4 regions of the [Bacillus] caldolyticus genome follow, and region 4 is predicted to be linked to each of the others. Evidence: riboswitches for the same ligand, from Rfam matches in the RefSeq annotation. Region 4 holds a riboswitch; each other region holds the start of a gene.
The links. A riboswitch is a leader RNA that binds a small molecule or an ion and turns the genes downstream of it on or off. The one in region 4 is predicted to bind S-adenosylmethionine.

Region 1: it holds a riboswitch for S-adenosylmethionine, as region 4 does, so the genes downstream of both, CWI35_RS13040 (methionine ABC transporter ATP-binding protein) here and CWI35_RS05875 (methionine biosynthesis PLP-dependent protein) in region 4, are expected to answer to the same signal.
Region 2: it holds a riboswitch for S-adenosylmethionine, as region 4 does, so the genes downstream of both, CWI35_RS03395 (hypothetical protein) here and CWI35_RS05875 (methionine biosynthesis PLP-dependent protein) in region 4, are expected to answer to the same signal.
Region 3: it holds a riboswitch for S-adenosylmethionine, as region 4 does, so the genes downstream of both, CWI35_RS08005 (phosphoadenylyl-sulfate reductase) here and CWI35_RS05875 (methionine biosynthesis PLP-dependent protein) in region 4, are expected to answer to the same signal.

Annotation. Positions count from the first base shown of each region.
Region 1 covers NZ_CP025074.1:2,524,301-2,526,482, forward strand. The annotation lists gene CWI35_RS13025 (toprim domain-containing protein) at 1-91, shown strand, start outside; gene CWI35_RS13030 (thioredoxin family protein) at 88-405, shown strand; gene CWI35_RS13035 (hypothetical protein) at 552-899, shown strand; SAM riboswitch class I at 973-1,082, shown strand; gene CWI35_RS13040 (methionine ABC transporter ATP-binding protein) at 1,170-2,182, shown strand, end outside.
Region 2 covers NZ_CP025074.1:647,911-650,092, reverse strand. The annotation lists gene opp4A (oligopeptide ABC transporter substrate-binding protein) at 1-952, shown strand, start outside; SAM riboswitch class I at 1,003-1,107, shown strand; gene CWI35_RS03395 (hypothetical protein) at 1,158-1,514, shown strand; gene CWI35_RS03390 (VOC family protein) at 1,531-1,914, shown strand; gene CWI35_RS03385 (PaaI family thioesterase) at 2,095-2,182, shown strand, end outside.
Region 3 covers NZ_CP025074.1:1,517,610-1,519,791, forward strand. The annotation lists gene CWI35_RS07995 (low molecular weight protein-tyrosine-phosphatase) at 1-67, opposite strand, end outside; gene CWI35_RS08000 (DUF1128 domain-containing protein) at 417-641, shown strand; SAM riboswitch class I at 771-875, shown strand; gene CWI35_RS08005 (phosphoadenylyl-sulfate reductase) at 1,001-1,708, shown strand; gene CWI35_RS08010 (phosphate transporter) at 1,728-1,856, shown strand; gene sat (sulfate adenylyltransferase) at 1,986-2,182, shown strand, end outside.
Region 4 covers NZ_CP025074.1:1,126,929-1,129,110, reverse strand. The annotation lists gene CWI35_RS05885 (YjcG family protein) at 1-27, opposite strand, end outside; gene CWI35_RS05880 (alpha/beta hydrolase) at 126-854, opposite strand; SAM riboswitch class I at 1,042-1,152, shown strand; gene CWI35_RS05875 (methionine biosynthesis PLP-dependent protein) at 1,352-2,182, shown strand, end outside.

The DNA.
Region 1 (2,182 bases), 1.4 Mb from region 4:
GGCCGCTCCGCCTTGGCACTTGGCGCAAGTGCTGTTGCGCGCTCGTTTCGACGTCCGCATCGAATCGCTCATGAGGGGAAGAGGCGAGTGAAAGCGATCGACCGAAACGATGTCATGCGAGTGGTGGAAGTCGAGCCGCTTCTGGCCCTTTACTTGTATACCCCGCTGTGCGGCACGTGCCAGCTGGCGCGGCGGATGCTCACGGTGGTGGAGCAGTTGTTTCCGGCGCTGCCGTTTTACGAAACGGACATCAACTATATCCCTGAGCAGGCCGTTGCGTGGAAAATTGAAAGCGTTCCTTGCCTGCTTCTTTTTAGGGACGGAACGGTCGCAGGCAAGTGGTATGCCTTTCATTCCGTTCCGTATTTGTACGAAGTGATTCAAGCCTGCTTGCCGTCCCGATGATTCGCCTTTTTTTGACGCTGTTTGACACATTTCTTGGGAAATGACAAAAACGGCGCTCGTTCGTCAACGGGTTGTCGAGATTTTTGTAAAGGATTTCTCCTCTTCAGGTGGAAGTGAAAAAAATAAAAATGGGGGAGGGGATATCCATGGAAATGCGTGAATTAGTTGGGCAGTTCGTGGAACGGATGCAAGTGTTGCGCCATTTGGTGCCGATTTTGCCGGATGAGCAGCTGTATGTTCGGTTTGAAAGCGATGACGAAACCGCCTTGCTGTTGATCGGCAAGGAATCAGCCGCTAGAGGGATGGAAAACGATGAACGGAAAACATTGACGGTGCGCGGTTCCAAAGAGGCGCTCGCGTCCCTGCTGAACGGCGAACTGAAGCTGCAGCAGCTCGTCCGGTTGCGTGAAGTGCACGTGTCAGGAAGCTTCCGCCAGCTTTTGCTTCTTGAATCGCTCCTCCATTTGGCCAAGCCTTATCGGGACGTCGGATAAAAAAGATGTTGACACGCTTCGACAGACAATGATACAATCACATTCGTAGTCAATTGAATAGGCGATTGTTGCGCTCTTATCAAGAGAGGTGGAGGGATGTGCCCAATGAAGCCCGGCAACCGTCAGCGCATGTGCTGAAATGGTGCCAATTCACACAAAGCGGCCTGCTTTGAGAGATAAGAGACGGAATGGTGCACAATACCTTTCTGTTCTCTGCGGGCAGAAAGGTTTTCTTTTTGCGCTCTGCCGCTTGGGGAGGAAGGTGAAACGATGATTACACTCGAACAAGTGACGAAAATCTATCAAGCGGCCAACGGCTCGGTCACGGCTGTCGACAATGTGTCGCTTGAGATTCGCGAAGGGGAAATTTTCGGCATTATCGGCTACAGCGGCGCGGGGAAAAGCACGCTCATCCGCTTGCTCAATGGGCTCGAGAAGCCGACGAGCGGCCGGGTGGTCGTCGCCGGGCGCGATATGACGCGCGTGAAAGGGCGGGAGCTGCGCAAGGCGCGCCAAGAAATCGGGATGATTTTCCAGCATTTCAACTTGCTTTGGTCTCGCACAGTCAGGGAAAACATTGCCTTTCCGCTTGAAATTGCCGGCGTCCCGAAAGAGGAGCGGAACAAGCGGGTGGATGAATTGATCGAGCTTGTCGGCCTTTCCGGGCGCGAGGATGCCTACCCGTCGCAGCTGAGCGGCGGGCAAAAGCAGCGGGTCGGCATCGCCCGGGCGCTCGCCAACAACCCGAAAGTCTTGCTGTGCGACGAGGCGACATCGGCGTTGGACCCCCAGACGACCGATGCGATTTTGGACTTGCTCGTTGACATCAACAAGCGTCTCGGGCTGACGATTGTGCTGATCACCCATGAAATGCACGTCATCCGCAAAATTTGCGACCGCGTTGCGGTGATGGAAAGCGGCCGAATCGTCGAGCAAGGCGAAGTGCTGCATGTGTTCCGCAACCCGCAGCAACCGATTACGAAACGGTTCGTCAAGCAGCTGATCGAGCCCGAGGAGACGGAAGAGGCGATTTCTCATTTGTTTGGCCAATACCCGAGCGGGCTGATCGCGCAGCTGACGTTCGTCGGCGCGGCAGCCGGAAAGCCGCTCATCACCGAAGTGGTGCGTCAGTTTGCCGTCGATGTCAACATTTTGCAAGGGAAAATTTCGCAAACCCATCAAGGCGCCTATGGGGTGCTGTTCGTGCACCTCGACGGGGCGAGGGATGAAATCGACCGGGCGCTTGACTATATTCAACGCCAGCAGGTGGCGGTGGAGGTGAT
Region 2 (2,182 bases), 480 kb from region 4:
CCCGCAAGTCGTCCTGCAAGCGCTGAAAAAAGGCGAAATTGACGTCGCTGAGTTCCCGACTGACCAATATTTGAACGCGAAAGGGACGAAAAACATTCAGTTTATCGGTAGAGTGGATTTGGCGTACAACTATATCGGCTTTAAACTCGGCCATTGGGATGCGAAAAAGCAGGAAAACGTAATGGACAATCCGAAATTCCAAAACAAAAAACTGCGCCAAGCGATGGCGTATGCCATCAACAACCAAGAGGTGGCTGACCGCCTGTATCATGGCTTGCGCTTCCCGGCGAACACGCTCATTCCGCCGTCGTTCCCGGGCTATCATGACAGCTCCATCAAAGGATATACGTACAATCCGGAAAAAGCGAAACAATTGCTGGATGAAGCGGGATATAAAGATGTGGATGGCGATGGCCTCCGCGAAGATCCAAACGGCAAAAAATTCAAGATCAACTTCTTGGCGATGAGCGGTGGGGACATCGCTGAACCGCTGGCCAAATTTTATATGCAATGCTGGAAAGATGTGGGCCTCGATGTTCAGCTTGTAGACGGACGCTTGGCGGAGTTCAACTCCTTCTACGATATGGTCGAAAAAGACGATCCGAAAGTGGATGTCTACGCCGCCGCTTGGGGAACTGGAACGGACGTCGACCCGTACGGATTGTACGGCCGCAACGTCATGTTCAACTACTCGCGCTGGGTGAATGAGAAAAACGATGAACTGTTGGAAAAAGGCCATTCCGAACAGGCGTTTGACAAAGAATATCGTCGGAAAATTTACAGTGAATGGCAAAAGCTGATGAACGAAGAAGTGCCGGTCATCCCGACGTTGTATCGTTCGGCCATTTATGCCGTCAACAACCGCGTCGCCAACTTCACGGTCGATCCGGGCTCGAAACTGACGTGGAAAGATGTCGGCGTCACGTCCGAGCAACCGGAAGTCGAACAATGACGATTGTTGCCTTTGATGATGTATGATAAGATAGAAGACAAATTGCATACGTCTTATCAAGAGTGGGCGAGAGAACGGGCTTGATGACCCCACAGCAACCTGCCGCAGGCAAGGTGCTAACACCCGCAAAGCGGTTTCGCTTTGGATGATAAGAACGGCTCATGGCCCCTTTCGCATCATTCCGAGGCGAAGGGGGTTTTTGTCGATGGGAGGTGAAGGAGAAACAGTGGAGGAGGCGGTTTCGCTCCGCGCTTGCATGGCCGCTCATCTCCCTGCCGCAGCGTTCGCCGTTTGTGTCATGCGCTGTGTGCAGGCGGAGCTCATCCGGTTTGACCCTAAGGCGGCGGTGCATGTCGACCGTGGGGACGGATACGTTCATTTGTATGGGGAAGCGCAAGGAACAGCCTTTTCGTTGTTGTTGACCAACAGTGAGGCGGACGAATGGAAGGCGGACGGACCGTACGCCCTTGACCGCTACATATGGACAGAGCTTGGGAAAAAAGGGATTTTCCCGATGCAGATGACGCCGTATTTACAAGCAGTATGGTTAACTGAGTCATAGAAAGGAAGAGGGACGAATGGCAGTCAAAAAATTTGAACATGTCGGCATTCAAGTGAAAGACATCGAAGCATCGAAAGAGTTTTATCAAAATGTTGTCGGCTTGGAGCTGCTCGACGAAATGATTCATACGAACGGCACGATGAAATTGGCGTTTTTAGGGATTGGCGGCTCGATCATTGTCGAGCTGATCGAAGGATACAATCCGGATTTGCCGACGGAAGGAAAAGTGCACCATGTGGCGTTTACGGTGGAAGGCATTGAGCAGGAGAAAGAACGGCTTCAGTCGCTCGGTGTGCCGCTTGTGTGGGAAGAAATAACGACACTTCCGAACGGAGCAAAATATTTGTTCTTCCTCGGGCCCGACGGCGAATGGATCGAGTTTTACGAGCCTGCTCGATAAATGGCGTCACGCTAGGCGGCCAGCTGTTTGGGCCGCCTATGAATTTGCCGTCTGGCGATTGGCGCTTCGTTCCATTTTTCTTCGTATGGCCTTGCCTGCCGCTAGACAACAACCGTCCATGTAGGAGTCGTCGTCTTCTCGATTCAATGGTATACTAGAAAAAGAGAGGGGGAGGATGACGTGGAAGAAATGATCGTGCACGCGATTCAAGACGACTACCCTGATGAATTCGCCTGGTGCTACGGCTGCGGGCGTCTGAATGAACAAG
Region 3 (2,182 bases), 390 kb from region 4:
GGAAGACCGCTTCCGCCATCGGCGAGCGACAAATGTTTCCAAGACAAACAAACAGCACTTTAATCATCCAAACAGCCACCCCTCTCTCTATGTCCACGGTGCTTTCCACCGTTAGTTTTCCTTCATTTCTTTTCATCTAGCCCTTTTTGTCCCTAGAAGGACGGGGATGTAACGAAAAAACAACTCCAGCGGGGGAGCGTGTGCGAATGGGCCAACAACTTTTGTGCGCGTTCACGACAACCATTTTGAAGAAAACGAGGTGTTTCACCAACCTTTTAGACTGGCACTATGCATGTGCACCTACATTTTACCACATCATCCGTTTTTCATCAGAAAAGCAAGCCAGGCAATCTCTCCCCATTCTTCCTGCACCTATGGTACAATACATAGTAACTTGCCATGAAAGGAGTAAACGAATGGATTTATCAAAACGGTCGGCGGAAAACGTCGCCTACATGATCGAACAGTTGAAGCAAAAGTTGAAAGTGCTGAACTTGGATGCCATCAAGCCGTCCCATTTTTCCGAGGAATGGTACGATGAGTTGAGAGACATTTACGAGATGGTGATGAAACGCGAGACGTTCAGCCCAAGCGAAATGCAGGCGATTGTCGAAGAGCTCGGAAGCCTGCGCAAAAAATAACGCTCCCATCTGCTGCTAGGCAGGCAATGCAGCTGTTTCGTATAAAAACAATTCCTATCGAAAAACTATGATTGACATTATCGTCAATTGTGCTAAAATTTTAATCAATTAAATGACATGCGTTGCATACGTTGCTCGGGAGTGAGGGAGGAATTGGCTCAATGAACTCCGTCAACCTGCCGCCTATAGCAAAGTGCCAATTCCAGCTAAAGAAGATCTTTAGTAAAATAAGGGGCACCCTTTCTCCCGCTCTTTCTGATTCATGCAAGGAAGGATTTTCGCCGCCGAATTGCCGTTTGGCCGCTATATATCCGACTAATTACGTGGATTTTCTTTGATTTTGTGAGGAGGAGAAACCGATGCTCACGTATGATCAGTGGGAAAAGGCGGAAAAACCGTCTTTTCCGTCCGATAATGAAACAAAAGGGGCGCTTGACGTCCTTGCTTGGGCGTATCGCGAATACGGCGATGAGATCGTATACGCGTGCAGCTTCGGCATCGAGGGGATTGTGCTGATTGATCTCATCTCCCAAATCAAACCGGACGCCGAAATCGTCTTTTTGGATACCGGCCTGCATTTTCCAGAGACGTACGATACGATCGCGAAAGTGAAAGAAAAATATCCGTCGCTTCGCATCGTGATGAAGCAGCCGCGCTTGACGTTGGAAGAACAGAAGGCGCAGTTTGGCGACGAGTTATGGAAACGCGACCCGAACAAATGCTGTGAGCTGCGCAAAGTCATTCCGCTGCGCGAGGTGCTGACCGGGGTGACGGCGTGGATTTCCGGCTTGCGCCGCGAGCAATCGCCGACGCGGCGGCATGTCGAGTACATTAACAAAGACGACAAGTTCCGTTCTATTAAAGTCTGTCCGCTCATTCACTGGACGTGGAAAGACGTATGGAATTACGTGTACAAACGCCATCTCCCGTACAATGTGCTCCACGACCGCGGCTACCCGAGCATCGGTTGCGCCCCGTGCACCGCTCCGGCTACAGATCCGAACGACTTGCGCTCCGGGCGCTGGGCCGGCCAAGGAAAGACGGAATGCGGTCTCCATCTCGCTTAAGGAAGGAGAGAAAAACGATATGCTCCTTGCCATTGCTTTGATCGCTTCCTTTTTCTTCGCGATGAACATCGAGGCGAGCGGCGCGGCGGCCTCGATAGGCGTCGCTGACGAATCGGACGCCATTCCGAATCGTCAAGCTGCTGTTTGACAGCGACGTCTATACGGTCATCGCCATCTTGAGCGTCTGCTTGGCGTCATTAGCCTGAAAAAAGAGCGCTTGCCTCATGAACATGGCAGCGGCATTTCACAACATCTATCAATCTAGGAGGTTATGAACATGAGCGTAAGCATCCCGCATGGCGACACATTGATCAATCGTTGGAATCCGGACTATCCGCTTGATGAGGCGACCAAAACGATCGAGCTCTCCAAAGCCGAACTGAGCGACTTGGAGCTGATCGGAACGGGCGCCTACAGCCCTCTCACTGGTTTTTTAACGAAAACGGATTACGACGCGGTTGTTGAAACAATGCG
Region 4 (2,182 bases):
CGGAAAGATCACAATGCCGTACTTCATTTTGTTTTCCCTCCTTGAACCAGTTCTTTTTCCATGCACAGGAAACGCACGGAATGGATGCGGCGGCTTCGACATCTTTGAAGTTGCTCCGTTTTGTCCTATAATGATAAAACAGCGGCTACGGCTCGGGGGACATCCGGCTGCCAATACGTCCACGCATGACCGCCTTCGAACTCATGGTACGTATAAGCAAACCGTTTTTCCATAAACAAGTCCCGCGCCATTCGATTCGGGGTGATAAAATCGCGCACATGGCCATCCGTCGTTTTCACCGCTGTTTCCTCTGTGCCAACAGAATGGTAAAGCGAAAGGAGCGATGGATCGCGGAATGAGCGGATGCGCGCCAATACCGAGTCATCGATATAGGGGGACTGCATGGCGATTTTCCCAAATGTATGCGGATACAACAACCCGGCTAGAAGCGACACCGTTCCGCCGAGCGAATCGCCGATCAGCGCCCGGCCTTTGCCCATTTGGTATGTCGGCAGTTCGCGGTCCAAAAACGGGACGAGTTCATGGGCTAAAAAACGAAGGTATGCTTCGTGCTTTCGGCCTTCCGGGTGGTATTTCTCGTAGCGGTCGTTGACGTTCCGATACGGGATGCCGACGACGATCGTCCGGTCGATTGTTCCTTCTGCCATCAGCGTTTCGATGACGGTTTTCATTTTTCCATACATAAAATAATCTTTGCCATCTTGCGCGATTAATAAAGAATATTTGTAAAGCGGCGAAAAATTGCTTGGCAAGTAGACGAGCAGTTCGATTTCTTCTTGCAGCTCTCCGCTGTACAACTTGCAGTCGCGCATCGTTCCTGTTGCTGTCGCCATGACCATCCTCCATGAAAGCGTAAGTTCATCTGTTATTGTAACATATTTGCGCCAAAAGATGTTAACGAAGGGCTCGAATTTTTTGCGAATTTGCCGAATCGTGCCATTCACAAAAAAATGGCTTGCAAAAACGGGGGGAATGCGCTACATTTTTTATTAAAATTAGAAAAATTGAATACGCGTCTCATTCTTATCAAGAGAAGCGGAGGGAACTGGCCCAATGAAGCTTCAGCAACCAGCCGCCCGGCGGCCAGGTGCTAAATCCAGCGAATTGAGCATTCAATTCGGCAGATAAGAAGAAGCATGACCATGTGCGTATGGAAAAGTCTTCTTCTTAGAAGACTTTTTTTATTTACTCAAGCGGCCGCTCCCTCAACCGAGGGGCGTCGAGGATCAAGGCCCTCGGCCGCTGCCCGACAGACAGCGGCGCTTCGTTGGGCGTCAAATGGTCGGCCGTTGATCCATGATGGAATTTTCAGCAGAAGGAGAGAGATGAGATGGAGAAACTAGAGACGTTGTTAGCGCAAATTGGCAATCGGAGCGAAACGGTGACGGGGACGGTCAACCCGCCCGTCTATTTCTCGACCGCCTACCGCCATGCTGGCATCGGAGAGTCGACCGGGTTTGACTACATCCGCACCGGCAACCCAACGCGCAAAATCGTCGAAGAAGCGATCGCGAGACTGGAAGGCGGCGACCAAGGCTATGCGTTCAGCTCCGGCATGGCCGCCATTCAGACGGTGCTCGCCTTGTTTGAGAGCGGAGACGAGTTTCTCGTATCGGCCGACCTTTACGGCGGCACGTACCGCCTGTTTGAGCGCGGCTGGCGCAAGTACGGTCTTGGGTTTCATTACGTTGACTTTGCTGACCTCGATGCAGTGGAAGAAACGATAACGGAAAAAACGAAAGCCATTTTCTTGGAAACGCCGACGAACCCATTGATGCAGGAGACGGATATTGCCGCTGTCTCCGCGCTTGCCAAACGGCATGGGCTTTTGTTGATCGTTGACAACACGTTTTATACACCGGTGCTTCAACGCCCGATCGAACAAGGCGCCGATATTGTCATCCACAGCGCCACGAAATATTTAGGCGGCCATAACGATGTGCTGGCTGGCCTTGTCGTCGCCAAGGGCGAGGATCTCTGTCAACGCTTGGCCGAGTACCAGAACGCCATCGGCGCGGTGTTGTCGCCGTTTGATTCATGGCTGCTCATTCGCGGGATGAAAACGTTGGCTCTCCGGATGCGTCAACATGAAGAAAACGCCAAGCGCATCAGCGCCTTTTTGCGCGAACATGAAGATGTGACTGACGTCCTGTACCCAGGG